Regions from separate parts of the Ruegeria profundi genome, predicted to be linked through region 1. Evidence: riboswitches for the same ligand, from Rfam matches in the RefSeq annotation. Region 1 holds a riboswitch; each other region holds the start of a gene.

Region 1 (7,282 bases):
ACGCCAAGTCTTAAACCAACCCCTTGCGCCGCATAGCCACCGGAAAGGGCTTCGTAGTGGAAAATGGCATTGGCAAGGGTAAAGACCGCCAGCAGAGCCAACACGATCAGGTTGCGCCAGTTTTTGCCTGCAACGATCTCACGAAGGATGACCACGCCAAGAACAACAGAAAGTGACAGGTCGACAACCGGGGCCAACCAGATTGGCAGAGTCGCTGAGAACAGGATTGCGAACCGCCCGATGACCCAAAGCGCAAACAGACCTGCCAACCGCCGCCCCACGATCGGCAATCGTCCGGTCCAGTTCGGCACTGCTGTCAGCAGAAAACCGGCTAGCACAGCACCCAGGTAGCCAAAAAGAAATTCATGCGCGTGCCATGAGATGCTATCAAATCTTGTTGGCAAAACCACAGCGCCTGCCAGCGCCGCGAGCCACAGCATCATTGAGAAAACCGCCCATACAGCCGCAAACAGAAAGAAGGGCCGAAATCCAAAACTAAAGAGTGCCGGGCCTTTCCAGGCGCGCATCTTTTCAGCAGAAGTTTGTGACATCACCGTCCTCCTTCACTGGCGGAAAGTACTGCAAGCTGTTGCCAAGGTGCGCAACACGTTTGGGACGGACGCCACACGTATCGGTCTTCATCTTTGAGTTCCATTGTCTGCCACATCCATTAGGTTGCGGATTGCGCCTGCGGAATTGGCCGGTCGAAGTTTTCAGCAAATGCCGGTGACGCAAATAGTAAGGCGACGCAAAATAATAAGCTGCGCATGTCAGGTCTCCTGTGTGAGTGTTCGGTAGATTTCCGGCAGCGCCCGCGACAGGCGCTCGGGGTTTGGCAAAAGCGTGAAATCACCGCACCCAAAGATTCGCGCAAACCAATCCTGCCCGTCTTCGTCAATATCACGTCATGCAAGCCTTGGCCGACGGTCCGGGCTTCGCGCACAGCCCTATGGCTGTCTCCGATACCGTGCTGGCCCTCGTAGTGATCAAGATCGTTGGGTTTGCCGTCCGTCAGCACGATCAGCAGTTTGCGGGCGCTTGGCTCCTTGGCAAGCTGTGTACTGATATGTCGGATGGCTGCGCCAAGACGGGTATAGTGGCCGGGTTTTATCGCGCCGATCGCGTTGGTCACATTGGCACCCATCTTTTCTTCAAACCCCTTGCAGCGCGTCAGAAACACGCGATTGCGCCGCAGGGACGAAAACCCCCAAATCGCTGAGCGGTCCACCTGTTGCGCGGCTTGCCAGATACGATCAGCCCCGCGTCCGGTGGCCAATAAATCCGCGCGCGCGATCAGCAGGGCATCAAGATCAAGCTCTTGCCCATCAATCTGACGCGGTTGAAGCACCCGCCGCGGGCGAAGCGCCTCAAACCGCCGACGCACAGCGTGAACATACCGGTCATTCGGGGCATACTGTGGCGGTTCAGACTGTATCGGCCCCTCAAGAACCCGGCAGTGATCCTGCATGTAGCTACGAGATCGGTGGTTCCAATCCGGGTATGTATATTCGCCCTCCAACGCTTCGTGATCTGCATCGGCGGGCGACAGATCAAGATGCAGCCTCAGGCGTGTCGCGGTCTTTCGATCCTGCTTCGACAGCGTAATCCGATCCTCATCGTCGGCGGCTTTTTGGGCGTTCTCATCATCGTCATCGTCGATATTGCGATTGATGTTCATCGACTCGACCCATGAAAGAATGGATTCGAAACGACCTATGATGAAACTGTCCTTTCGGCTGTGCTGGTCCTGATCTTTCCGCTCGCCGAGCTTGCGGCGGCTGAGTGACGCCGATGGAGCCGGCGCGGATTGCTCTGTTTCTGCCTCAGGCGCAGCGCTTCCGCCTTGTCCCGGAGCTTCAAACCGCAACCAGATTGGCACTGGTGCAAATGGCATGAAACTGCGGGTTGTGCTTGCAGTTTTACCAAAGCTAAGCACATCACCGCCCAGCTGCATGCGAATTGCCTGTTCAATCGACGCTTCTTGTGCTGGCCGATGCAAATCCGGTCGCGTCTTGGCGCAATAGGCCGCCATCTCTGCGTAGTCTGCGCGCAGACCCGGGCAACTTTTGAAAACGGCATCCGCCGCATGGGCATTTGCGTAGATCTGAGCATAGTCGTGGGTTGGTCCAGCACCTGCAAGGTCCAAGGTCGCAAACTCGGTTTTCGCGGCAAGGGCAGTCAGCCAGAAATACGCCGCGCGGTTCAGCCTGGGGTCGAGAAACGTATTTATAACCGGAGGAAAGTATAGCTTTTCGCTATCGTATCGAGCCACATATTCACGGTCGCGTTCTGCCCCCAATTTGCGTTTGAGTGGCTGCCGATGTCGCACCAGCGTCGCGGCAGCCTCTCCGATTTCAACCCCGCCAGAGCCACCAAGTGCACGGAAAAGAACCGCCAGGCTGGGGCGCACAGATGCCAATTCCACACGCGCCGAGGGAAAGCGCGTCTCAGCGCCAATCCCACTTGCCATATCGTGCCAGAGGTTGCCGATCGTTCCCTCTGGCTGCATGAGATCAACGAGACGCATCCGACCTATCCGTAGACAGCCAGAACAAGATCACGCAACGCCTGCTGCACATCTGGCTCGTCGCTCAGCTGAGGTTGGGCTGCGATGCCGCTTGGTTGCGACTCGATCCAACCTTTCAGGAAATCAAAGGCATCTTCGGGACTGTCCTGAACGCCCCACGGGGTCATGACGTTTCCGAGTTCGGGCGCTAAATACGCGCCCACTCCGTGGAGGCTGTGGCAATTGATGCAGGAGCGTATTTCCCAAATGTGTTCGCCGTGAACGACCACATCACTCAACTCCATCCCCGAGGTTGACGTGCTGACGACATACCGGTGGGACTGAACGGTCAGGGCCACGAAAACCACGGCAAAAAAAATCGAGCCTCCGCAGAAAATGTTGCGCGCGCATGATTTCGTTAAGATTTCCGCCATTAGCTTACCTTTGCGGGCAAGGAATGGGGAATAGTTAGCCGGTGGCAATCGGACCAAGTTTGCGCAAGCGCAATGTTCTGATGATTTCCTTGCCTAGATGTTCGAAAAATAGGAGAGGTCTACGCAAAAAACCGAGCCTGGAAAATTCCAATCTGCCCTTGGAAAGTATAATGCCGTGCCGTCCACAAACGGTTGCCGTGTTCATGCGGCATTGGACGCTGTGTGTGCTGTTTGATAAGTCCCTTTCACACGAACGCTGAAGCGCATTGCGAATACGACGTGAATGATGACGCGTTCCTGCCCGAGTTATGGGAAGCAACGAAACACTATTCTATTCTGGCCTCACTGATTGCGGCCAAAGCACGCGGATCAAGCACCTTGATCCGTTTTCGGCGGCTTTCAACCATCCCCTTCTTTTCCCACGCACTAAGCAGGCGGCTGACGGTATGCAGGGTGGTTGCGGTCATTTCCGAAAGATCCTGCCGCGTGATCGGAAAATCGATCTCGATCCCGTCAGGAACTTCACGGCCGGTATGATGGATAAGGCGCAGCAGCGCACTGGCGACGCGTTGTTCAACCTGCAAGGTTGAGATTTCGACAACCCGATTGTTTATCTCACCCAGACGGGTTCCAACGGTCTTGTAGGTTTCGGTCGAAAAGCCTTCATATTCTGCTGCGAACGTTTCCCAAAGCCGCATGGGCCAACTCAACGCGATGCTTTCGGTTGCCGTTATCGCCGTCGCGGGATAGGTCTGCCGCCCAATCGCCTTGGCAAAACCCATCAATTGTCCCGCTGGAATGTGTAGTGCAGTGACCTGTTCACCTGTCGGCGTAACCCTGACGACGCGAACATATCCATCAAGCAACAAATAAAACCGGTCGGCCGGCGCATCTTCTTCAAAGATTGCGGTACCGGGTTCGTATCGGCGTGAGCTTGCCTGATCAAGGATCGTGCGCAGCTGTCGGCGCTCCAGTTTTGAAAAGGGCGGCAGATGCGTCAGCAGGCTTTCGTCAAGCTGCGGCAAGGTCTTGCGCGTCGGTAGGTCGTTCATGAACCGCCTATGCCACAACATCCGGGCTAGTGGCCACTAAATCTCGCCGATCCAACCCGGGCATGACGCCGCAAGACATTTGTTCCAGAACAGTACCCACTTGCGAAAATGCCAATGGATCAGCCCGAGAAGCCACAGCCAAAAAGTTAGCACAATGTTTATGACAGCCTTGGCAAGTATCTGGTTTGTTGCATTTCTGCCAAGCCTGCCATTTTGTCACCGCTTGTCTCAACGTTGAAGGCGACCAACGCCGCCTCGACAAAGCTCTGTATGCCGGCTGCCCCAAAAGAGGCTGCAGGCATTGCCAAACCACCAGGTCAAAGCGGGTATACGCCTGATAGAAAACTCGTCGCGCCGCCCTTTGCACGCGTTCATGAGCAGGTCGCGGCCAGCGGACCCAAGACTATCGTAATCACCGTCGAAACGGCAAAAAGGTGGCAGTTTTGATTGAAGATCGCGGTGCGGAAATGTGGGCTACGTCTATGATCGGCTCGGTCCCCGGCCTCCTGACCATCTGTCACGAATGCGACGGGATTGACCAGACCCTGTACGATTTGGGCATAAACTGATGCGACGACGCAGATGACCCATAGCTCATAAACTGCGGACAGCCGACCTCATCTACTCGGCGCGCACGTCAGGCGTTTGAGACAGCGCAACCTGATTTTCAAGGCTTATCGCAACTTCACGATTGACAATTCGCGGTAGATACAGTCAATTTTCGCGCGTTCTGGTCCGGGTGGGATTCCATCCGGATAATAGGGAACGGGGTGCGGCCATTGCGCCAATTCCTCGACTGCCCCCGCAACTGTAAGCGGTGAGCTTTGCCGGCACATGCCACTGTCCTAAAAGGGATGGGAAGGCCCGGTTTGGCGTCGATCCGAGAGTCAGGAGACCTGCCAGAGCGATCACCCTGTCCGGACGCGGGGCGCGTCTTTGGCAACGGTCTATCCGTAGCGGTGACATTTCGCCGTCTGCGGAGGTTGTTTTCCTCCAACGACAACAACCAATCAAGACACCGAACAAGGTGTCTTATGCCCTTTCTCCAGAAAGGGGTCCGAGGGACAAACAATGAAGAAAACCGCCTTACTGAAAGCGTCAGCCGCGACAGTTTTTGCAGTTGCGACGTCTGCCCACGCGCAAGAAACGATTGATATCGGAACAATCGTGATTTCCGGGGGCTTCACACCCATTGAAGAACAGAAATACGGCCGTGCAGCCAGTGTGATTACCTCGCAGGAGATCGAGCAGCGTGGTATCACGACAGTGCAAGACGCCCTGCGGGCTGTTCCGGGTGTGTCCGTCAGCGGATCAGGTGATGCCTTGACGCAAGTTCGAATCCGGGGCGCCGAAGCCAACCATACGCTGATCCTGATCAACGGCGTTCCGGCAGCCGGCGGTGACGGAGAATACATCCTGTCCGGCATTCAGACGGCCAATATTGAACGCATCGAGGTTTTGCGCGGCCCGCAATCCGTTTTCTATGGTTCGAACGCTTCGGCTGGTGTGGTCAACATCATCACCAAGAGAGGCGGGCTGGGTCACGAATATGGTGGCACGGTTGAATTTGGTGACGGGTACAACGCGTCCGCCCGGTATTCCTATCGTAACGATAAAGGCGGCATCGCTGTCGGTATCGCGCGGCTGGACGATGACGGATATGACTACTCCGGCAGCAATGGGGAAAAAGACAGTGTTGACCGCACCACGATTGACCTGACCGGAGATTATTTTGTTGCCGAAGGTCTGAAACTTGGGTTTGTGTTTCGCGATTCAGATGAAAACTATGACTTCGACAGCACAGACTTCCTGGCCACCACCCCCGAGGGTTACGTCGTAGACGATCCTACCCAACGGTCTGAGCGGAAGGAGCGGCTTGGTCAAGTCTACGCCGAATACGAGGCACGAGGAGGTCAAATGGTTCACCGTTTCAGCTATGATCGGACGGATAACGAACAATCCACCAATGGTGGCACACCGACCGAAACGGATCGGGACTCGGCCCGTTATCTTCTCAGCCTCGGCCTTGATGGGCGCGCGACGGTTGACAGCAACCACTTGCTGAACGGAATTGTGGAATGGGAAGAGGACAGTAGTTCCTCTGATCCCGAGTTTGAGCGCGAAACAACATCATACGCGCTGGAATATCGGGGATCGCTGCAGAATGGGCTGAATGTTCAGGCCGGCATCCGGTACGACGACAACAAAACGTTCCAGAATGATTTCACCTGGACATTGGCGGCGTCTTACACTCTGCCTCAAGGCGTGCGTTTGCATGGATCGGCCGGGACAGGCATCGTCAATCCATCTTACTTCGAATTGTTTGCCGACTCTTTTGGATTTGTCGGCAACCCAAACCTGAAACCCGAGAAAAACAAGTCTTTCGATCTGGGTGCCGAAGTGCCGTTTTGGGCCGGGCGCGGATTGGTTGATGTGACCCTGTTTCACGACGATCTAACTGATGAAATCACGGCGGTCTTCGATCCGGTTTTGGGCAGTTCGACCTTCATCAACCAAGCCGGGGACAGTACCCGCCGCGGGGTCGAGGTTTCGGGCACGCTTGAGGCGACAGACACGCTCGATCTGCGTCTAAGCTACACCTATATCGACGCGGAAAACCCGGATGGATCGGTGGAAGTTCGCCGCCCCCGGCACGAATTATTGCTGACCGCAACGCAAGAGTTCCTGCAAGGGCGTGGGTCTGTAACCGGCGATATTCGTTATGTGGCGGACAATTACGACACGCAATTCTTCGGTAGCTTTGAAACGAAAAAACTGCCCGACTACGTAACCGTTGATGTTGCGGCGCAGTATTCACTGACCGATAACGTTAAACTGACTGGTCGTATCGTTAACCTGTTCGACAGGGAATACTCCGACGTCTGGGGTTTCGCCAAACGCGGGCGCACCGGTTATATCGGCCTGAGCGCGGCGTTCTAATCATGTGGCTGCGGTTGATTGCTGTTTGTGTTCTGGTCAGCCTGACCAAAATGACCTGGGCGCAACCGCAGCGCGTGGTCTCGATAAATGTGTGCACCGATCAGTTGGCCATGATGCTGGCCGCCCCTGGCCAACTGATCTCGGTGTCTTATTTCGCGCGCGACAGCCGCGTGTCGGCCATGACCAAAGAAGCCATGCGCTACGGGGTCAATCACGGTCTCGCCGAAGAAATCTACCTGCAACGGCCAGATCTCGTGATCGCAAATCGCTTTTCTGCACAGGCGACGGTGGACATGCTCAGAAGGCTGAGTGTTCCTGTCGTCGTGTTCGAGTCCGCCCGCTCGCTGGAG
Region 2 (7,282 bases), 110 kb from region 1:
TTATGAAACGGCAGCCGCTCCAGCAAGTAGAACCCAACGCCCGCTGTATATACGACACCACCCGCGATGATCAGCCAGATTACCGTGGGTGAAAGCTCGGCTAGCATCGTTTGTCCGGCCCAGACAATCGCCCATCCCATCATCAGGTACAGAAACAGGCCAAACCACCGGAAACGGCTTGGGTCGATCAGCTTTAACACCGAACCGATCGTTGCCGAAGACCATAAACCGACCAACAGCCCCGGAGTTTGCCCTGCTGACAGTAGAACAAACGGCGTGTAGGTGCCGGCAATCTTCACGTAGATGCCCGAGTGATCAAGGCGCCGCAACACATTAGACCACCGATCGCTTTCCACCATGTTGTAAAGCGCCGAAAACGTCAGCATCATAACCAGTGTCGCGCCATAGATCGAGACGCCCAAAACAGCCTCGGGCTCGGTCCTGAGAAAGGCGGTGATCGTGATCAGAACCGGCACGGCCATGAGCGCCAACGCCACGCCTAATATGTGCACAACCCCGTCGCTGACGCGTTCTGCGCGGGTATAGGCCGGACGGATGTCTGTGAAACGCCACATACCTTAAAGGTAGGCCCGGAAACCGACGCGGGCAAGTTCAACGCGGGTGAATACAGGAAATCAGATTTTTTACCTGCTTGGTCAAACTCGACTGCCTGGACCAGTTTCTTTTCCAGAGCAGTTCACAGATGCGGTCCCCGATTGCCAAGATCATCGAAGTCAGCGTGCGAATTGCCGGGAGAGATATACTTGAAACGCTCTATCCGCAGGCATGACATAGCAGGATCGTTCAGCCAGACGCCACCTAGACCGCCTTCCAGCTATCTTCCTTCAGGCTGAAAGGAGAAAACTCGAGGAACTCGGCGCGGAACGGCAGCGCGTCATAGATGCGCAGCCCATGGTCCAGATGAAACCGCCAGCCCCTGTTTGCACCTTTGAAGCCCGCGATATCGGGGTGGCCATCGGCCAATACCTCTACAGTGCCCGTCAGCATCAGGGTATCTCCTGTCTGATAGTCCGGAAACAGCAGGCCGGCCTTTGGGTTCAACAGAAAATTGCCCAGAGTATTGAAAAAGTTGTTGCCGGCAAAGTCCGGCACCAGCAGGCTTTTGCCCTCAACTTTGACGAACCCGGCCCGTCCGCCCCGGTGCGAGACATCAACGCCCGCCTGATCCGGCGTGTTTGCGTGGCTTGCGACGTAGAACGCATTGCTCTCTGCGATCGCGTCCCGCGCCCGTGCATCCAATTCAACAAAGCGGTCGTTTGCAGGACGGGCTATGACGGCCTTTGGATCGCGGACGAACGAAACGTCATGCGTTTGAATATATTTCGGGCAATTGCCGAAGGACTGCACCACATCCAGCGAAAACCCATGATCCCCGACCGTACCCACGGTCGCCGTGGCTCGGTTGCGACGACGAGTGGACAGCTCAATCCCAAGAACACCGATCGGTGCTCCTGCCTGTAATGCGGGGTTGAGCGGGTCGTCCGCCAAGGGTCGCGCATCAATGTCCAGACGTCGGTCATGTGGCGTCTGTATGAACCCCGGACGGCCCGAGATCATTGACGCCCACGGCCAGCCATCGGCGTCGACGCTGCCCAAGACCAGAAAGGGAAGCTTGCCAAAGAATTCTCGATGCTGGTCGGGCATGAACGGACGAATGAACTTGCGACCGAACTCCTCGATCCTATCCCGCCTACCAACGCGAGATTGCATCTCACGCTCGCCAGCATGAAAAGGCGATGTCATTTCAGTGGCTTGATCGTTCATGGCAGACCTCGTGTGTTGTGGGATTGAAGGCCAGTCGCGGGTGCGACTGACCTATGGCGTAGTGGGATCAGGCTGCGTTCAAGCCAACTGCGGTGCTTGGCATGGGGACAAATCCATCCAGCGCCTCGACATTGGCCAGAAGGCGAAGCACATTCGCGTAAGGTTCAAGCGATATGCCACCCTCGGGCGCATGAGCTGTGTAGCTGTAGATTGCAACATCCGCGATGGTTGGCGCATCGCCGACCAGCCAGTCGCGGCCCTCCAAGTGGTCATCCAGCTTTTTCAGAACATTAGCCGCAGTGGCATGGGTAAACTCCATGTTCAAAGGTGCGTTGAACACGTTGATCAGACGCGCGGCGGCAGGGCCGAACGCAATCTCACCCGCTGCGAGGGTCAGGAATTTCTGCACCTCGGCTTCACCGACAGGATCAGAAGGCAGGTAGGAAGGCGCATACTTCCGGGCCAGATAGACCAAAATGGCGTTGCTGTCGCTTACAACCACGTCGCCGTCTTGCAATACGGGCACCTGACCCGCCGGGTTGAGCGTCAAGAACGGCTCGCGCTTGTGCTCACCACCCGCAAGATCCACGTCGATAACGTCGTGTTTAATCCCGGCAAGGTTGGCGAACAGACGGACCCGGTGCGAGTGACCGGATAGAGGGAAGCTGTGAATTTGGATCGTTTCGGACATCTGGAAACTCTTTCTCTGATTGAGGGTTTGGGCTGTTGATCAGCATCTGTGCCCCAGACATAGTTTGCTTTCACTTGGGCGATAATATATCAATTTGGTGAATTACTATGAACGCAGTGTAGATAATGGATACGATTCAGGGCATGCGAGCCTTTGCGGCGGTGGCAGCACATTCGTCGTTTACAGAAGCCGCAAAACAGATCGGTATCAGCACCAAACTGACCAGCAAATATGTTGGCCAGTTGGAGGATCATCTGAATGCGCAGCTTTTCAACCGGACCACGCGAAGCGTCACCCTGACCGACACTGGGCGATCTTACTACGAACGCTGTCTGCCTCTGCTGGAGCAGTTCGATGAACTGGAAAGCCTTGTCCAGCAACGCCAGACAGAATTGGCGGGGCGCATACGGATTACTGCGCCGACGGGCTTTGGCTCGGCCGAATTGATTCATCTGTTAAAACCCTTTCAGACCGAGCATCCAAAGGTCTCGATTGAACTGCACCTGTCAGATCACCATGTTTCGATGGTTGAGGAAGGCTTCGATCTGGCCATTCGGTTCGGCGTTTTGAAGGAGTCGAACCTTGTCGCACGCAAGCTGACGGACATGCGGATTGTGTGCTGCGTATCACCCGAATACCTGACGCAGCACGGGACACCAAAAGAACCGGCCGCACTGGCAACCCATAATTGCCTGCTTCAGACCACCGGCAGTTTTTCTGACCACTGGGCGTTCAAAGCAAAAGGTCGAGAATACACGGTTCCGGTTTCGGGCAACTTCCGCGCAAACTCACCGCGTGCTGTTGCACATATGGCTGCGGATGGGCTGGGGATCGGGCGGATTCCGCTTTATACGGCGCAGTCCTTTTTGGACACAGGAAAACTGCAACTTCTGTTCGAAGAGCAAGAGGCTTTATCGCTGGGCCTTTACGCGGCCTACCCGCAAAACCGCCACCTGACCGCACGTATTCGTGCGTTGATCGACCACCTTGCGGCGCAGTTTCGCGGGGTTTGAAAACGGCGTTTCGATTACAAGCCTTCGCATCGGTACACAATTCGCACCGCAGGCAGACATTTTCACCAAGCAGTACACCGGCGTGTCTGTTTCAGAGCGGAAAATGTCGCAAGTATTTCAGCGCTGGATTAGGCTTGAAATAACTTACGGCCACGAGGTGCCGCCATTTGATTCTCAGGTGGCGGAGAATTGGGAAGCCGGTGCAAATCCGGCACTGCCCCCGCAACGGTAACGAAGGTCAGGCTCAGCAATCAACCACTGGGAGGAGGATCCCGGGAAGGTGCTGAAACCGGGCGCAAGCCCCTTCCAAGTCCGGAAACCAGCCTCTCTGATATGTCAAACTGCGGGTGGCGGTGGGGGCACGGGTTTCGGACGCGGTCCTCACGCGCCTCCGGACTGGTCCCTCTTGTCATCTGCCCAAGCAATGCCGCGGGGCGCGGCAGGAGAGCCAGAAGTGAACAGAATTCAAAGCCTGTTGGCGCGTCGAAATCCGGCATATGCCCTGGAACAGGCATTCTATACCGACCCCGAGATTTTTCGGACCGACCTTGAAACAATCCACTACAGCGACTGGCTGTTTGCCATTCCGGCATGTGAATTGGTCAAAGCAGGCGACTACGTCACATATAACGTCGGTGCCTATCGCGTGATCATCGTGCGCGGTGCTGACAATCAAATCCGGGCGTTTCATAACACCTGCCGTCATCGCGGATCGGTGATCTGCAAAGCGTCCAAGGGCAATGCACCCAAGCTGGTCTGCCCCTACCACCAGTGGACCTATGAGCTTGATGGCTCTTTGCTGTGGGCGCGGGACATGGGTGCTGATTTCGACCCCAAGCAGCATGGCTTAAAGACAGTGCACTGCCGCGAGCTGGCCGGTCTGGTCTATATTTGTCTGGCAGAGGACGCGCCGGACTTTGATACGTTCGCCAATATCGCAAGGGCCTATCTCGAGCCACATGACCTGGGCAATGCCAAGGTGGCTTTCGAAAGCTCTATAATCGAGAACGGGAACTGGAAGCTGGTTTGGGAGAACAACCGTGAGTGTTACCACTGCGGAGGGAACCACCCTGCGCTGTGCCGCACTTTCCCCGATGATCCGACCGTTACCGGCATCGAAGGGGGCACTCTGCCAACGCATTTGCAGACCCATTTCGACCGCTGCGAAGCCGCAGGGCTGCCGTCACAATTTTACCTGCACGAGGATGGGCAGTACCGTCTGGCCCGGGTGCCCCTGAAGGAAGGGGCCCAGAGTTACACGATGGATGGCAAATCCGCCGTGCGCCGCTGGTTGGGCCGATCACCCTTTGCCGATGCGGGATCGTTGTTGAAATTCCATTATCCGACCACGTGGAACCATTTTCTGGCGGACCATTCCATCGTTTTCCGCGTGACACCAATCAGCCCCACGGAAACCGAAGTCACGACAAAATGGCTTGTCCATAAGGATGCCGTCGAAGGCGTGGACTATGACCTGAAACGCCTGACCGAAGTTTGGGAAGCGACCAATGACGAAGACCGCCGGGTGGTTGAGGATAACCAGCAGGGTATCAACAGTCCGGCCTATGTGCCCGGACCCTATTCTGCGATACAGGAATCCGGCGTTTTGCAATTTGTCGATTGGTATTGCGCAACTCTGACGCGCCGATTGATCCCTGACGCTGTTGCTGCGGAGTGACGGTTATGGACGTTGTGACCTCGGCAACAGCCGTCTGGCAGGACAGTGAAAGTTTGGAATGCGTCTCGGTCGTGCCCGAAATGCCAAATACTGCCAGCTTTACATTTCGGGCCCCTTCTGGCGCCCTGTTCAGCTACGAGCCCGGGCAATTCCTGACGCTGGAAATTCCGGCACCGGGTCAGCCGGGCGGCGTTGTGCATCGCACCTATACAATCTCATCATCGCCTTCACGGCCCAGATCGATCACGATTACGGCCAAGGCGCAGTCCAACAGCATCGGCACGCGCTGGATGCTGGACAACCTGCAACCCGGCATGCGGATCAAAGCCATTGGCCCGGCAGGTTTGTTCACGAATGCCGAGAGTTCCTCCGGCAAATACCTGTTCATCTCGGCCGGTTCAGGCATCACACCCTTGATGTCGATGACAACCTGTATGTGGGATGAAGGGCGCGCGCTGGACGTTGTGTTCATCAATTGCGCCAAACGACCGTCAGAAATTATCTTTCGCCAGCGGTTAGAGCAAATGGCCAGCCGGACACATGGGCTGAACTTGAAATTTGTCGTCGAGGAACCCGACCCGTACCGCCCCTGGACCGGGTATCAAGGCCAGTTCAACCAACTGATGCTGGGCCTGATGGCACCGGACTATCTGGACCGTGAGGTGTATTGCTGCGGTCCCGAGCCCTTTATGCAAGCTGTGCGCGATGCGCTGGCCGGTCTGGGCTATGACATGGAAAACTACCACCAAGAGAGTTTCGGCGCACCCGTAGAGACCGAGGCGCAGCAACCGGAACTGGATGATGTTGTTCCCGACGACGACACCAGTGCCGAAATTCTTTTCGCAAGCTCCGGCGTCAAGGCGAAGGTGGCCGAAACCGATACGGTTCTGGTGGCTGCACGGTCTGTTGGTCTGAATATCCCATCAGGCTGTACGTTCGGCGTATGTGGAACTTGCAAGGTCAAGAAGCTTAAGGGTGACGTCCACATGGTCCACAATGGCGGCATTTCAGAAGATGATATTGAGGCCGGGTACATTCTGGCCTGCTGCTCGAACCCGATCGGAAAGGTCGAAGTCGAAGTCTGACAAACAATACTGGCGCGGGCGTCTTGAGACGCCTCCGCCAATTGGCGTTGCCCGAACTGTGAATACCGCCTGAGAGCGGGATCGCCCGCAACACGCCAGCTCTGCGCTTGCTTTCCCAAGCCGAAGCTGGTGCGCGGGTTTCAAACACTGCTGCGTTCATCGCCCGTGTTGCGGATGCACTGCGAACAGCTTGACGTGCGCCCAATTCACGCGAAAACGCTTACGCAGCACTTTCTTCACCGTAATTGCGTGACTTTGACATTTTGCCAATCCCCGGGTTGAACGAATTGGTCGGATCGCAGCGTTTGTAATGTGCCACCAGATCAGGCTTGGCCTCGTACAGGTGGCCAACATTGTGTTCTGCAGGGTATTCCGCTCCGCGTTCATCCAGAATTTTCAACATCGCAGCCTTGATCTTTTTGGGGTCACATCCCTTTTTGACGATGTAATCCTGATGCATCACATGGCACATCAGGTGGCCGTAGTAGACTTTGCCCAAAAGCTGATCCGTGATCTCGGCGGGCAGAGTTTCGAACCAGTCACGGTCATTGCGACGTAGCGCGATATCCAGCGCCAAGATCTCTTCGACCTCAGCCGCATGAACGTGGCCATACCGCACGGCGGCACCAGCGGCGGCAAACCGATGCAATCCAGCGATCTTGGCTTCGCGCGGTGTACATATGACGAACTCCGCACCGCGGTTTTCGAAGAAGCCGGGCAGAAACTCCGCTGCCTCTTCGATACCGCCATCGTGCATTTTCAGGATGAGGTGGTGTTCGTACTTGTCACGAAACTCATGCAGGAATTTCGGCAGATGCTCGGGCCATAGGCGCGAGGCAATCTGCATGAACTTGTCCGTAAACCCTCGGGTCAAGGCGAACTTGTTCAGGCGCGAATCCACCGCGCCCTTCAATGCAAAAAACAACGGAAGCCTGTCGGTTCCTAGCTTGTCGATCATCACCAGCGTGTCCTTGCCGTATTTCGCGGCAATGTCGAAACACTCGCGGTGTACGTATTCGGCCGAAACCGG
Region 3 (7,282 bases), on a different contig from region 1:
ATCAGAACGGCAGCTTGATGTCTGCGGGCAGGCCCATGCTTTCAGTCAGCTTGGCCATTTCAGCCTGCGCGCGCTCAGCAGCTTTGGTCTGCGCGTCCTTGATGGCGGCAAGGATCAGGTCTTCGACGACTTCTTTTTCGTCGCCGTTGAAGATCGACGGATCGATGTCCAGACCCTTTAACTCACCCTTCGCAGTGGCTGTGGCCTTGACTAGCCCAGCACCGGATTCGCCGACAACCGTGATGGTGTTCAGCTCTTCCTGCATTTCTGCCATCTTTGTCTGCAAATCCTGGGCGGATTTCATCATCTTGGCCATGTCGCCAAGACCGCCGAGTCCTTTGAGCATCGCTTTTCTCCTACAAATCGGTTTGTCGCTTAAATACGGGCGGCATCCGCGCCGCACAAGGGCACAGAGGCTCCCGCCCGTCGTCACGGTCTTTTGCAAAACCTTTCTTCCCGTCGGGTCCGGGTATGCCTAGTCTTCTTCAAACGGGTCCCACTCGTCTTCGACCTCGGGCAGCGCTTCGGTTTCGACCTTGGCCTTGCGCTGTTCCGGTGTTTCGATGCTTTTGATCCGCGCCTTGGGGAATTGGGCCAAAACAGCCTGCACCAAAGGATGTGCACGCGCCTCGGCTTTCAACGCTTCCTCTGCCGCGTTTTCCTTTTCGTAGATCGTCTCCCCACCGCCTTCGTTGACGACCGTGACCGCCCAGCGATTGCCTGTCCACCGTTGCAGGGCTGTCCCTAAACGCTGCGCCAATTGCGGAGAGGCACGTTCGGTCGGCTGGAATTCGATGCGTCCGGGCTGGTAGGCGACCAGCCTCAACGCGCGTTTGACCTCGTCCAGCAGGACGCCATCGCGGTTGGCGCGGATCAGATCGACCACGTGATCAAAGGTCGGGTAACGTGCCAGTGCGGTTTGCGCGTCCTGCGCCAAAGCGGCGCTTGGTGCGCCGGCCCCTCCGCGCATTGGGCTTGTGTAGGACGATGCCACCGGCGTCCGAGTGTGCGCGGCAGGTTGCGACGGCGCAGCCGCTCCACCGCCGGGTCCACCATTGGGCGGCGGAGGTGGCGCATCCTGCAAGCGCTTGATCAGTTCTTCGGGGCTGGGCAGGTCAGCCACATGGGTCAGACGGATCACGGCCATCTCAGCCGCCATCATGGCGTTTGGCGCAGCCGAGACCTCTTCAAGCGCTTTCAGCAGCATCTGCCACATCCGGGTCAGGACGCGCATTGGCAGTGCCTCGGCCATTTGTTGACCGCGCGCGCGCTCGTCCGGTGAGACTGTCGGGTCTTCCGCTGCGTCCGGCGTGATCTTAACCACGGACACCCAGTGGGTGATTTCCGCAAGATCGCGCAGCACGGCCAGAGGATCTGCGCCTTCGGCATATTGCGCCCCCAATTCGGTCAGCGCCGCCGCCGCATCACCACGCAAGATCATGTCCATCAGGTCCAGCACGCGCCCACGATCGGCCAGGCCCAGCATAGCGCGCACCTGGTCTGCACTGGTTTCACCCGCCCCGTGTGAAATTGCCTGATCCAGCAAAGAGGTTGCATCCCGCGCCGATCCTTCAGCAGCACGCGTAATAAGGGCCAGGGCGTCATCCGCAATCTGAGCGTTTTCGGCCGCCGCGATCTTGCTGAGCAGGCCGATCATGTCTTCGGGCTCAATCCGGCGCAGATCAAATCGCTGGCAACGCGACAAGACCGTCACTGGCACCTTGCGAATTTCGGTTGTGGCGAAGATGAACTTCACATGCTCGGGTGGTTCCTCAAGCGTTTTGAGCAGCGCGTTGAACGCACTCGTCGAAAGCATGTGAACTTCGTCGATGATATAGATCTTGTAGCGTGCGCTGGCGGCGCGATAGCGGACGCTGTCGATGATCTCGCGAATATCGTTCACGCCAGTTCGGCTGGCGGCGTCCATTTCCATCACGTCGACATGGCGGCCTTCCATGATGGCAACGCAATGCTCGCACTGACCACATGGTTCGGTTGTCGGCTTGCCTTGACCATCCGGACCGATGCAGTTCATGCCTTTGGCGATGATCCGCGCCGTGGTGGTTTTTCCGGTTCCGCGAATACCGGTCATGATAAAAGCTTGCGCGATCCGATCAGCCTCGAACGCGTTTTTCAGCGTACGCACCATCGCGTCCTGACCCACAAGGTCAGCAAAAGTTTCCGGGCGGTATTTGCGGGCAAGAACCTGATAGGCGGGGCTGGGCGTGTCGTTCATGTCTGCTCTGTCGGATTCGGTTCAGGACCGCAGCGTAGAGACCCCCGCGCCCCGCGTCCACAGCCACCTAGGATGAAAATTCGTTTGCAAGAATGTTTGTGCACCGTAGAAGCACAGATGAAAGAGGGGACGCGGTGCACAGGTTTGACATCCACCCAGTTCACGTTGGAAACGGTACTGTTGCCTTGTCGCCGCTGCCCGGCTGCGGCGATGGATACGCACGGGATTTCGTTGCTATCCGCGATTGGCGGCCTGGTCTTGTGATCTCGGTAACTACGACGGATGAAATGCTGCAAGAAGGCGCGATCAGATTGGGGGACGATCTGCGTGCAAATGGTGTCAGGTGGGTGCACTTGCCAATTGAAGATTTTGGCACTCCGACGCCGCCGATTGATACGGCTTGGGCCGATATAGGCGCAACAGTGTCGCGTATCCTATCCTGTGGGGGGCGGGTGCTGGTGCATTGCCGCGGAGGCTGCGGCCGCTCTGGTATGATCGTTCTGCGCCTCATGGTCGAACACGGAGAGAGCCCGGACACCGCGTTAAAACGGTTGCGTGCTGTGCGCAAATGCGCCGTCGAAACCGATAGCCAGATGCAATGGGCGGCCCGGCCCGTGATAGGCCACTAGGTCAGAGCGCCATTTGCCGGTCCATCGTAACGACAGGGTCTGTCGCAAGGGTCGTGACTTCCAGCATCGCGCAGGGCGGAGTGGTCAGCATTCCGGCCGGACGCGTGGCCGTGTCCGGGCCAAACATCATGTCCGCAAATGTCTCCAGCACTTCGAGAGGCGCATCTTCGGTGGCCCCGCAATAAATACGGATAAGGTCTTTTTGCGCTCTGAACCGTGCGACGCAGCCTTGCGGGCAATGGGAAAGCTCACTGTTGCCGTCGAATTCAAAATCAGGGGTCGTCGCCGGGACCGCGGTCTCAACCGCCCGCACGACCGAGCGCGCCATCTGCGCCAGTGCCGGACAGGGTTTGCCGGTTTTCTGACACACGGTTGCTGAGAATTGGTGTGTCTTTGTCTTCCAGATCATACCGCGCCCTCCGCGCATGGACCGGGGCATGGATCAGGTGTGACACCGTCTTGATGACCTGTCCGGGCGCCCCGCCCGAGTTTCGATTTTGTTTCGATGGCAGGTCTCCTGACTTGCGGGTCATCGCGTTGCCGACCTTCCCAACCTTGCGGCCAGTGGCGTTTCGGCATTGCTCACCGCTTACAGTTGCGGGGGCAGTCTCGGCCTTGGTCCGTTCCGATTTCACGGGCAGGACCGCACCGTGTTCCCTTTTCATCCCGCCCCGGGGTCCGGGGCAAGAACCATCAGCCCATCGCTAGCGGGTCAGTGTGGCTTGAGTCAAGCGACCTCTTGGTTTGGTGAGGGTACGTGGGGTCATGTTGAAACCCGATTGACTTGGCCCGGCAATCCATGCGGATACATCCGGTGAACTGATTGGTTCAGATAGAGGGTAGGATGCTGGATACCGAACAAGCCGTGCTGACCGAAGATTTTCTGATTCCGTCAGGTGAAACCGAATTGTCGGCTCGGCTATATCTTCCGATAGACACGCCCCGAACGGCCGTCGTCATTCACGGGGCAACCGGCGTGCCTCGGGACTACTACCAACATTTTGCGCGCTGGCTGGTTGCTGAGCAGGGCATGGCCTGCCTGACCTATGATTACAGCGACTTTGGCCATTCGCGGAACGGTCCGCTAAAGGCGGCGCGGGCCACGATGGCGGACTGGGCTTTGACAGATATGCCCGCAGCACGCGCCGAAATGCGAAAGCGATTTCCCGATGCGCAGCAATGGAGCATTGGCCATTCCATCGGTGGAATGTTGGGGCCGATTCAATCCGATCTGGATCAGATTGACCGTATGATTTGTGTCTGTTCCGGGTTGGTCACAGTGTCGGATCACCCGTGGCCGTACCGCGGCCTTGCCTTGCTGTTCTGGTACGGTCATGCCCCATTGGCCGTAAAAGCACTGGGCTATTTACCGGGCAAGGCGCTGGGTTTCGGGTCAGATTTGCCCGCGTCAGTGTATTGGCAGTGGCGCGGATGGAGTACCGCACCGCGCAACTATCTGCCCGAAATCGGGGTGACCCTGCCCGACGCTCGCGAAGCGCCGCCAGACACATCCGTGGATCTTTTTACATTCGACGATGACGATGTAGTGCCGCCAAAGGCGGTTTGGCGGTTGGCCGGTCTTTTCGGACCCAAAGCGCGCCGGCATGTATTGTCTCCGGCTAAGCTTGGATTGCCCAAGGTAGGACATATCGGAGCTTTTGCCCGTCGCAACGCCGCAGTCTGGCCGCGATTGATTGCCTAGGCCGGACGCGCACAGAGAAATGGCGAGGATGAAGTGAGAGGTTGGACATCGACCCAAGCGGGGCTCGTTGTGGCTGCTTCCTTCCGGACCTGACCAGGTTGGCGAGGCGCTCGCCCGCGCCAACCTCTCACGCAGGGATATAGGCAAACTTCTAGCGAAACACAACCCGTCAGAGCGTCAATCGGATAAGCAAAAAACCCTCATCATCGGTTCCGATGACTTGAGGGTCAAAACTATCCAGTTCCGCGATATGAGCTTGTGCTTTTGGACTTGTCCGAAGCAGGCTTGTCGCACCCTGCACGGGCACAAAGGTAAACGGGTAGGGGGCAGCCTCGAGCGGGTCGCGCGACAAAGAGCCAGCTAGATAATCCTGCAGGGCGCGTTGAACAAGCAAGGGTGGCAGGGTTATGAGCTCTGCCGCTTCCATGAATCGGAAATGGCCACCGCCATTGGCGCGATGATTGTTCGACGCAACCACAAACCGCTGATCAGCGGTCAATGGCTGCCCCTTAAAACAAATGTTTCGAATACGTCGGTGAGAGGGGGAAATCAGATGCCCTGCCAAGTCAAAACGTGCGGGTTGCGAAAGGTCGATCCGATAGGTCAGACCCTGCAGAACGTCAAAATTGTACCCGGCCCGGTTTGTGTTGATCATATCGGCGTGCTGGCCGGGTTGAATGCGATTAAAAACACTCGCGGACATTTCCAGCCAATCCGTGACCTGTTTTCCGTTAACCAATACGGCCCGCAATTCATTGGGAAAGATACATAGATCGTTCACGTGGCGCACACATATCTGACCAGCTGGTATGTCAGTGAAATATCGCGGACCGGCGCGTCCTCCGACCTTGGACGGCGCGGCCGCAGACAGAACCGGCAAACCTGCAAACGGTGTCGTCTGCAAATAGGGCCTGACCGCTGCCGCTTGTGCAGCCGCCGTCAGAACAAGACCCCTGTCCGGGGCGCAAAAGCTGAAATAGCTGTGCAGGTGACGATCGGTCTGACCGATATGTTGTGCGGTGCGTCGCCGGGTTTCCAAGTGACCGGGGGCGAAAAGTTGCCTCAACACCGGGTCTTTTGCGACGGGCGCGGGCGACGCGCCGGATTTTGAAGGGCATACCGACCGCAGTTCGACATGGCTGTACCGCACGCGCCATTCGCTGCCCTCAAACCTGTTCAATTCCAGATCAACCAACCCAAGATTTGCGCCGGCCGCTCCGGGCATCACGACCGGCTTTCCATGTACCTTCCCCTGTTTCGCATCGACATGCGCAAAACCGTCATGTGCCTTTCCGGGCAACGTCAGGTGCGAATGTCCTGCGATCAAGGCATCAATCCCATCAAGGGCGGCCAGCGGTATGATGGCATTTTCTAGGTCGGAGTCCCCTTTCGTGGGGCCAATACCTGTATGCGCAAGGGCGATGATCAGATCACAGCCCAGGCTTTTAAGATCCGCGACCTTTTCTGCGGCGCATGCCAAAATCCCGTCCATGACAACCATTTTCCCCAGCTTATGCGCTTCCCATTTCGCAGTCTGTGGCGGAAGAACCGAAAAAACACCGACTCTCAGCGAAACTGGCTGATCCTTGTACAGACCCGTTTTGGTGACGATGGTGTGTCCCTTCCACGACGGGCTCGCATCCAGCCGGTGCGCATTGCTGCAAATCACCGGGCAGCCTGAGGCCGCGATCACTTGGTCGAGCGTATTCAAGCCGAAACTGAAGTCGTGGTTGCCCAGCCCAATGGCGTCATAACCAAGATCGCCAAACGCACGCATCAGGATATGAGGCGCGTTTTCCGGTTGTACCGCCCATTCCCCAAGCGGCGTACCTTGCAGCGAATCCCCGTTGTCAAACAGCAGAACCATGGCGCCCTGCGCCTCGGCTTCTTGCCGGGCATCACGGATCAGGTGTGCCGTGCGGGTGAAACCGATCGACGGGTCAGGTGTGTCTGAGTAATAGTCAAAGCCGCACAGGTTCATGTGAAGATCGGAGGTTGCAAGAATCCGTATCTTCAGCGGGGCGTTCGGTGGTCGGGGGGAGTGAGTCAAGCTTCTACTTCTGGATGTTGTATGTGCGCCATATTCTCCAAAAAGTATAATATGTGCAACTTGTAAGGTATGTCTGCGATCATCCGGCAGCCTGGGGTGTTCCGGTGCAAGAATTGCCATTGCAACATGGGGTCAGCCGTGGCACCCCCGTGCCGACTACCCGAAGGACTTATTATGAAACACGCGGAACTTGTGACGTTTGGCAGTTCAGGCCTTGATCGCGCGGCGCAGATACGGGGCGATCTTGACAAACTGGCGCAGGCCCAAGCCCATCCACAGGCGCGCTGCCTTCTGCTCTGGCGTGGCAAGCCGCTGGTTCAGGGCGAGGCGCTGGACCGTCTGGGCCTCGTGCCAATGGATCACGATCTGGTCAAGAATGGACCGGGTGGCAGTATTGAAGAGCCGGTGTTTCTGGGTCTTTCCGATGGTGATCCGGTGTTCGCTCAGGATATATCGGAATGGTCACCCGACGGGATGGACATGTCGCAGGTTGGCGGCTTTGTCGATCCGTCAGAACAGCAACACCCGGACTTGCCCCAAGGCTATGTCTTTGCTGAACTGCGCCGGATTATGACCCGGCTGTCTGCCCGAGAGGCAGAATTGGCGGCAGCAGCCAAAGCGGTTATCGGCTGGCATGAGACGCACAGGTTCTGCGCGCGGTGCGG
Region 4 (7,282 bases), on a different contig from region 1:
CTTGGGTATGCAGCCTTTGAGGAAAAGACACTTTCGGACGCTGCAAACCGGCTTGTTTCCGTGCTTCGATCGGCCTGTTGACCTTGTTCAGACGGTGCAAAGAACCGCCAAAGTTTTTTTACCACACATCAAAATACAATGTTATTGTTATGTTTAGATTTATACACACAGCATTTTTGAGTTGAACACGCAAAAACTGCAAAAGGGGGTTTCACATGCTTCGGTTGACCGTCTGTTTTCTCACGCTTTCCTTGGGTCCCGCCTATGCAAATACGGATGCCGTTCCCAGCGAGGAAGCCGCCGAGGGCCTGTTTACCGAAACCCCGTATTCGCCCTATGCCAACCGGGCTTTCCCCGAACGGCCATTGTGGGGGGACACCCATTTGCACACCGGCCTGTCGCTGGATGCCGGGGCTTTTGGCAATACGCTGCTGCCGGACGAGGCATGGCGTTTCGCAAAAGGTGAACAAGTTATTTCTTCAACTGGTCAGCCGGTGCGACTGGCCAGACCGCTGGACTGGATGGTGTTGACCGATCACACCGACCTGATGGGCTTTGCCCCTGACTTGCAGGCAGGCAAGCCCGGAGTTCTGGCAGAACCTAAAGGGTTGGAATGGTATGAGGGCTACACGGCCGGCGGCGAAGATGCAGCGAAAGCGGCGTTCGATATCATCACCAACTTTTCGCAGATGACCTTGCCAGAGCTTCTCTTGGAATCCTACAGCCCGGGTGCCGATGCGTTTGCTTTCACGTGGGAACAGATTGTACTGGCCGCCGAACGCCATAATGATCCCGGCAATTTCACCGCATTTATAGGGTTTGAATGGACCTCGGTCCCAAAAGGGTTCAACCTGCACCGCAACGTCATGCTGCGCGATGGTCCGATCCGGGCGCTACAGATGGTGCCGCCCGTAACACAACCCCCATATGGAGATACCGATCCGAAGGCGCTCTATGCCTGGCTTGAGGAATATCAGTCAGAAACCGGCGGTCGTGCCATCGCTTTTGCGCATAACGGCAACCTGTCAAACGGTTGGATGTTCCCGACCGAAGACACCTATCACGGCGGAAAGGTTGATGAGGAATACGTAAGCAACCGCGCCAAGTGGGAACCGCATTACGAGGTCACGCAAATCAAGGGCGATGGTGAAGCGCACCCTTTCCTCAGCCCGGATGATCCCTTCGCCGATTATGAAAACTGGGATGTCGGCAACCTCGACATAAGCGAATTGAAGACAGATGACATGCTGGCGGGCGAATATGCCCGCGAAGCCCTGAAACGGGGCTTGGCGCTGGAAGAGAAGTTCGGCGTGAACCCCTATAAGTTCGGAATGGGCGGCGCCACTGACAGCCACACATCCCTTGCCACCGCGGAAGAAGAGAACTATTTCGGCAAATCCGTTAGCGCCGAACCTTCGGCCACGCGGGTACTGCACCCGTTTGTCGAAAGCGATAAAGGCGTTATCGAAGGCCACACGCTGGTTGCATCCGGATATACCGCCGTGTGGGCCACCGACAACACGCGCGCCGCAATCTTCGATGCGTTCAAGCGGCGCGAGACCTATGCAACGACCGGCCCTCGGATAGGCCTGCGGTTCTTTGGCGGCTGGGAGTTCGATGACAGCGATCTTGAAACCCGATTCATTGCCAAAGTCGGCTATACCAAGGGCGTGCCCATGGGCAGTGATCTGCGCCCCCGCGAAGGGGATGGTGCCCCGACTTTTCTGATCGGAGCGTTGCGTGACCCGATCGGGGCCAATCTGGATCGGGTTCAGGTCGTCAAAGGCTGGCTTGATACTGACGGTACGCTGCAAGAAAAGGTGTACAACGTGGCCTGGTCTGATGATCGTGTCATAGATGCGGATGGCAACCTGCCCGAGGTCGGCAACACCGTGGATTTGGATACCGCAAGCTGGACGAACACGATCGGCACGTCCGAATTGATCACGGTCTGGACCGACCCCGATTTCAACCCGGATGAGCGCGCCTTTTACTATGCGCGGGTTCTTGAAATTCCAACCCCGCGCTGGGTTCTGTATGACAAGCTGCGCTTTGGCGTTGACCTGCCAGCAGAGGCGCAGCTGATCCATCAGGAACGCGCCTATTCCTCGCCGATCTGGTACACGCCCGGTGAATGAAACAGCCAGGACGCACACCCGCGTCGAGGCGTTCCATGAAACATCTCGACACTGGGTCACAGCATTGGTTTTCATGAAGAACCCGCCCATCAGCCATTTGACTTACGCCACAGCCCGACCCTACGATTGACGCAAGCAACGACTTGGTTTCAGGACTGTTCATGCGCATTTTGAAAGAGCCCCTGCTTCACTTCGTTCTGATTGGAGCAGCCATATTTGGCTGGTTTTCTCTGGTCGGCCAAACGGGCGAAACACCTGATCGGTCCGAGACGATAGTGATCGACAATGGCGAAGTTGACCTTTTGGCGGCCCGTTTTGAAACCACCTGGAAACGCGCGCCACGCAATGATGAATTACAGGCCTTGATTGACGCAAGGATACGTGAAGAGGTTCTCGTGCGCGAGGCGCGCAAGCTGGGGCTGGATCGCGGAGATCAGATTGTCCGGGCGCGACTGGCGCAAAAGATGAATTTCCTGTTCGATGGGATTGCGTCATCCGTGGTCCCCGAGGACGATGCGCTTAACACATATCTCGCGGAAAATGCCGCGCGGTTTACGGTGCCGGCGCAGATTGCATTCGATCAGATTTTTCTTGGCGCTCAACCAGTATCGGATGAGATCGACAGGGCATTTTCCGAACTGCAAGCAGGTGAGGATTGGCCTGAGATCGGCCTGAGATCTTTGATGCCAAGCTCTTTACCACTGTCAGCTTCAAGTGCCATCGATGGCACGTTCGGTCAGGGATTTTCAAACACGCTGTTTATGTTGGAGCCGCGCGAGTGGGTTGGTCCGATCCAATCTGGTTATGGGCAGCACCTTGTCAGGATTACCGAAACACGGCCACAAGTCCTGCCGCCTTTGAATGAGATTCGAGAAGAAGTTTTGGCTGCATGGCGCCGCGACACAGCGCAGGAACTGGCTGAGGCGCAGTATGAAAGCCTTGCCGCGCAATACCGCATTCAAACACCGGACCCTCAGGAATGAAGGGGCTGCTTGGTTTGATGCTGACGATATGGCTGGTCTGCCTGCCTAAAACCGGCCATGCGCATGCCCTTGACCCCGGATATCTGGACCTGAAACAGCTTGCGCCCGGTTCATGGCAGGTGTTTTGGCGCATACCAGATGTAAATGGGCAACCGATGCAGATCGACGCCATTCTGCCTTCGTCCTGCACTCCGGCGCAGGGCCCGCAGCCCTTTTTCGACACAGCCGCTTGGGTTTCTTCGTGGATCGCCGCGTGCAACACCCAAATCGCCGGTCAGGCTGTGACTATTCAGGGCCTGGAACGGCAGCGCAACGACGTTTTGTTGCGGTATCAACCCCTGGACGCCACGGCTGCAACATTGCGATTTACGCCTGAGACGACTGTTCTGAACCTGCCAGAAGATGCATCCACCTCATCCGTTTTCGTAAGTTACTTCTGGCTTGGCTTCGAGCATATCCTGGAAGGTTTGGACCACCTCCTGTTCGTTTTCGCCCTGTTTGTTCTGGTGCGTGATCCATGGCGCTTGATCGGGGCTGTGACAGCTTTTACCGTGGCGCATTCGATTACGCTGGCGCTGGCCACGCTTGGTGTGTTGCACGTTCCGTCCGCCCCGGTCGAGGCCGTGATCGCCCTTTCAATCGTGTTTATGGCGCTGGAAATCCTCAAACATAAAGACGGCGAAGTCAGGTTGTCCGAGCAATTTCCCTGGATTGTCTGCTTTTGTTTCGGCCTTTTGCACGGGCTTGGCTTTGCCGGCGCCCTGACCGAGATTGGCCTGCCTCCCGGGGATATTCCGACCGCTCTTGTGGCCTTTAATTTGGGGGTCGAAGCGGGCCAGCTTGTTTTTGTTACGAGCCTTTCACTTGGGCTATTCCTATGGCGCCATGTGATACGCCCTGTTCCATCAGGTTCGGATTCCATTGCAAGGTCGATCACTGGCTACGCCATCGGGTGTGTGTCGCTTTTCTGGCTTGTCCAGCGTGTGAATGGTTTTTAAAGATGGCACTCTGGATTGTGGGAAATGCGGGGCTGCGGCGTGTCTGATACTCCGACTCCAACGAAGAAATTAACACGAAGTGCATACTACATATTGACAACACCTTACTTCCATACCCAATATGGAGTTGCTTCGGTGATTTCGATTCCGGTCGAAAACTAAGAGGGAAACCGGTGAAATTCCGGCGCTGCCCCCGCAACTGTAAGCGGAAAGTTCGGCTGAACACGCCACTGAAACGGTGTTTTTGGGAAGGCCAGCCTGAACGTTGATCCGCGAGCCAGGAGACCTGCCGCAAGCAAGAACGATAACCACGAACGGAGGGTTCGGGGGCGTGCGCAGGGAAGGTCTGCGCGATGGCGTCCTCGGCTTTTGACGAAAAGGACAGAGGACAGATGAGCATTACCGTGTATTCAAAACCCGCATGCGTGCAATGTACCGCCACCACCCGCGCGCTGGATGCAAAAGGTATTACATATGACGTGGTTGACCTGACGCAGGATGACAGCGCCATGACCCACGTGACCGAGCTGGGATATCGTCAAGCTCCTGTTGTTGTCGCCGGAAACGATCACTGGTCCGGGTTTCGGCCTGACATGATCGCTCAGCTGGCCTGATCCGTGGCGGCGCCGAGCCCGGCGCTGGTCTATTTTTCATCAAATTCGGGAAATACCCATCGCTTTGTCACGCGACTGGGCCTGCCTGCTTTGCGCATTCCGATGCAGATGGACCAGATGCCACGCCCCATGTATCCGTATGTTCTGATCTGCCCTACTTATGCCGATGGCGAAGGGCGCGGCGCTGTGCCGAAACAGGTCATTCAGTTCCTGAACGATCCGGACAGGCGCGCCAGGATCGCTGGGGTTATCGGCGCCGGGAACCGAAATTTCGGTGCGACCTATGCCCTCGCCGGTCGCATCATCGCCCAGAAATGCAACGTGCCACTGCTGTATTCCTTTGAGCTGGCCGGCACCGAAACCGACATCGCCCGCGTGCGCGCAGGGCTTGAGAAACTAGGGAGACACCTATGCTCGACAGCAGCCTAAACGAGCAGGACTATCACGCGCTGAACGCGATGCTGAACCTCTATGACGGTGAGGGGAAAATCCGGTTCGATGCGGACCGCATGGCCGCGCGGCAGTATTTTCTGCAGCATGTGAACCAGAATACTGTTTTCTTTCACTCGCTGGACGAAAAGCTGGGGTATCTTGTCACTGAAGGTTATTATGAAGAAGCCGTTCTGGATCAGTATTCCAAGAATTTCATGCGCAAAATCTGGGATGCGGCCTATGCCAAGAAATTCCGCTTTCCGACCTTTCTGGGCGCGTTCAAATATTACACGTCATACACGCTGAAGACCCGTGACGGGCAGCGTTTTTTAGAGCGTTACGAAGACCGTGTTGTGATGACCGCACTGGCACTGGCCCGTGGGGATGAGGCGTTGGCCATGTCCTTCATGGAAGAGATTTTGGATGGCCGGTTCCAACCCGCGACCCCAACCTTTCTGAATGCAGGCAAGGCCTCGCGCGGGGAGTTGATTTCATGCTTCCTGTTGCGGCTTGAGGACAATATGGAAAGCATCGGGCGCGGCATCAACTCAGCCCTGCAACTGTCAAAACGCGGCGGCGGAGTGGCGCTGCTGCTGACCAACATCCGCGAACATGGTGCGCCGATCAAAGGGATCGAAAACCAATCCTCGGGCGTGATCCCGGTGATGAAATTGCTGGAGGACAGCTTTTCCTACGCCAACCAGCTGGGTGCCCGACAAGGTGCCGGGGCGGTCTATCTGAACGCCCACCACCCCGACATCATGCGGTTCCTCGACACCAAGCGCGAAAACGCGGATGAGAAAATCCGTATCAAAACGCTGTCTCTGGGCGTAGTGATCCCCGATATCACCTTTGAGTTGGCGAAGAAGAACGCAGATATGTACCTGTTCTCACCGCATGATGTGGAAAAGGTCTATAGTGTTCCGTTCTCGGAAATCTCGGTCTCCGAGAAGTATCACGAGATGGTCGATGACAAGCGCATCCGCAAATCCAAGGTTAATGCGCGCGAATTCTTCCAGACTATTGCCGAGATTCAGTTCGAATCCGGCTACCCCTACGTGATGTTCGAAGACACGGTGAACCGGATGAACCCCATCGCGGGCCGGATCAACATGTCGAACCTGTGCTCCGAGATTTTGCAGGTGAATGAGGCATCGGAATTTAACGATGACCTCAGCTATGCGCATCTGGGCACGGATATTTCCTGCAACCTCGGTTCGCTGAACATCGCCAGGGCGATGGACGGTGGTGATCTAGGGCGTACCGTTGGGGCCGCGATCCGGGCGCTGACCGCGGTGTCCGAGATGTCGGCGATCGACTCGGTTCCCTCGGTCCGCCGGGGCAATGACGAAAGCCATGCCATCGGTCTGGGGCAGATGAACCTGCACGGGTTTCTTGCGCGCGAACATATCCACTATGGCAGTACGGAAGGCATTGAATTTACGTCTGTTTACTTTGCCGCTGTGGCCTATCACGCGATCCGTACCTCCTGCGATCTGGCGCAAGAGCGGGGCGCGCCGTTCAAGGGGTTCGAGGAGTCAGATTATGCCTCGGGTATCTTCTTTGACAAATACACCAATCGTGACTGGTTGCCGGAAAGCGACAGGGTGAAGGCTCTGTTCGATGGCATGACCCTGCCCACACGCGGCGATTGGGCCAAACTAAAAGCCGACGTGATGAAGCACGGGCTTTATAACCGCAACCTGCAGGCGGTGCCGCCCACCGGGTCAATCAGCTATATCAACAACTCGACCTCTTCGATCCACCCCATTGTGTCAAAGATCGAAATTCGGAAAGAGGGCAAAATCGGCCGTGTCTACTATCCGGCGGCTTTCATGAACAATGATAACCTAGAATACTACCGCGATGCCTATGAGATTGGCCCCGAGGCGCTGATCGACACCTATGCCGCAGCCACCGAACACGTCGATCAGGGCCTTTCGCTGACCCTGTTCTTCCCGGCCGAGGCCACGACCCGCGATATCAACCGCGCGCAAATCTATGCGTGGAGGAAAGGCATCAAAACCATCTACTACGTGCGTCTGCGCCAAGAGGCCCTTGAAGGGACCGAAGTGCAAGGCTGCGTATCCTGCTCGTTGTAAGGGGAAGTGAAATGA

What was found. Region 1 has a riboswitch for cobalamin ahead of LCM21_RS07840 (TonB-dependent receptor plug domain-containing protein). Riboswitches for the same ligand answer to the same signal wherever they lie in the genome.
Region 2: it holds a riboswitch for cobalamin, as region 1 does, so the genes downstream of both, LCM21_RS08270 (aromatic ring-hydroxylating oxygenase subunit alpha) here and LCM21_RS07840 (TonB-dependent receptor plug domain-containing protein) in region 1, are expected to answer to the same signal.
Region 3: it holds a riboswitch for cobalamin, as region 1 does, so the genes downstream of both, LCM21_RS12700 (hypothetical protein) here and LCM21_RS07840 (TonB-dependent receptor plug domain-containing protein) in region 1, are expected to answer to the same signal.
Region 4: it holds a riboswitch for cobalamin, as region 1 does, so the genes downstream of both, nrdH (glutaredoxin-like protein NrdH) here and LCM21_RS07840 (TonB-dependent receptor plug domain-containing protein) in region 1, are expected to answer to the same signal.

Annotation. Positions count from the first base shown of each region.
Region 1 is NZ_JAIUZS010000003.1:353,568-360,849, forward strand. It holds gene LCM21_RS07820 (NnrS family protein) at 1-551, opposite strand, end outside; partial or broken gene LCM21_RS07825 (nitric oxide reductase activation protein NorD) at 771-2,527, opposite strand; gene LCM21_RS07830 (cytochrome c) at 2,533-2,940, opposite strand; gene LCM21_RS07835 (Crp/Fnr family transcriptional regulator) at 3,267-3,992, opposite strand; cobalamin riboswitch at 4,707-4,910, shown strand; gene LCM21_RS07840 (TonB-dependent receptor plug domain-containing protein) at 5,064-6,932, shown strand; gene LCM21_RS07845 (ABC transporter substrate-binding protein) at 6,935-7,282, shown strand, end outside.
Region 2 is NZ_JAIUZS010000003.1:461,143-468,424, forward strand. It holds gene trhA (PAQR family membrane homeostasis protein TrhA) at 1-575, opposite strand, end outside; gene LCM21_RS08255 (pyridoxamine 5'-phosphate oxidase family protein) at 820-1,785, opposite strand; gene LCM21_RS08260 (glutathione S-transferase family protein) at 1,853-2,476, opposite strand; gene LCM21_RS08265 (LysR family transcriptional regulator) at 2,602-3,489, shown strand; cobalamin riboswitch at 3,628-3,831, shown strand; gene LCM21_RS08270 (aromatic ring-hydroxylating oxygenase subunit alpha) at 3,914-5,167, shown strand; gene LCM21_RS08275 (FAD-binding oxidoreductase) at 5,173-6,252, shown strand; gene dld (D-lactate dehydrogenase) at 6,473-7,282, opposite strand, start outside.
Region 3 is NZ_JAIUZS010000005.1:45,365-52,646, reverse strand. It holds gene LCM21_RS12715 (YbaB/EbfC family nucleoid-associated protein) at 2-346, opposite strand; gene LCM21_RS12710 (DNA polymerase III subunit gamma/tau) at 476-2,236, opposite strand; gene LCM21_RS12705 (protein-tyrosine phosphatase family protein) at 2,371-2,865, shown strand; gene LCM21_RS12700 (hypothetical protein) at 2,867-3,274, opposite strand; cobalamin riboswitch at 3,356-3,575, opposite strand; gene LCM21_RS12695 (alpha/beta hydrolase family protein) at 3,710-4,567, shown strand; RNA gene ffs (signal recognition particle sRNA small type) at 4,599-4,697, opposite strand; gene LCM21_RS12685 (bifunctional 2',3'-cyclic-nucleotide 2'-phosphodiesterase/3'-nucleotidase) at 4,737-6,617, opposite strand; gene nudC (NAD(+) diphosphatase) at 6,792-7,282, shown strand, end outside.
Region 4 is NZ_JAIUZS010000009.1:153,705-160,986, forward strand. It holds gene pdxR (MocR-like pyridoxine biosynthesis transcription factor PdxR) at 1-81, shown strand, start outside; gene LCM21_RS18750 (DUF3604 domain-containing protein) at 216-2,138, shown strand; gene LCM21_RS18755 (peptidyl-prolyl cis-trans isomerase) at 2,300-3,121, shown strand; gene LCM21_RS18760 (HupE/UreJ family protein) at 3,118-4,119, shown strand; cobalamin riboswitch at 4,236-4,428, shown strand; gene nrdH (glutaredoxin-like protein NrdH) at 4,512-4,733, shown strand; gene nrdI (class Ib ribonucleoside-diphosphate reductase assembly flavoprotein NrdI) at 4,758-5,162, shown strand; gene nrdE (class 1b ribonucleoside-diphosphate reductase subunit alpha) at 5,144-7,267, shown strand; gene nrdF (class 1b ribonucleoside-diphosphate reductase subunit beta) at 7,279-7,282, shown strand, end outside.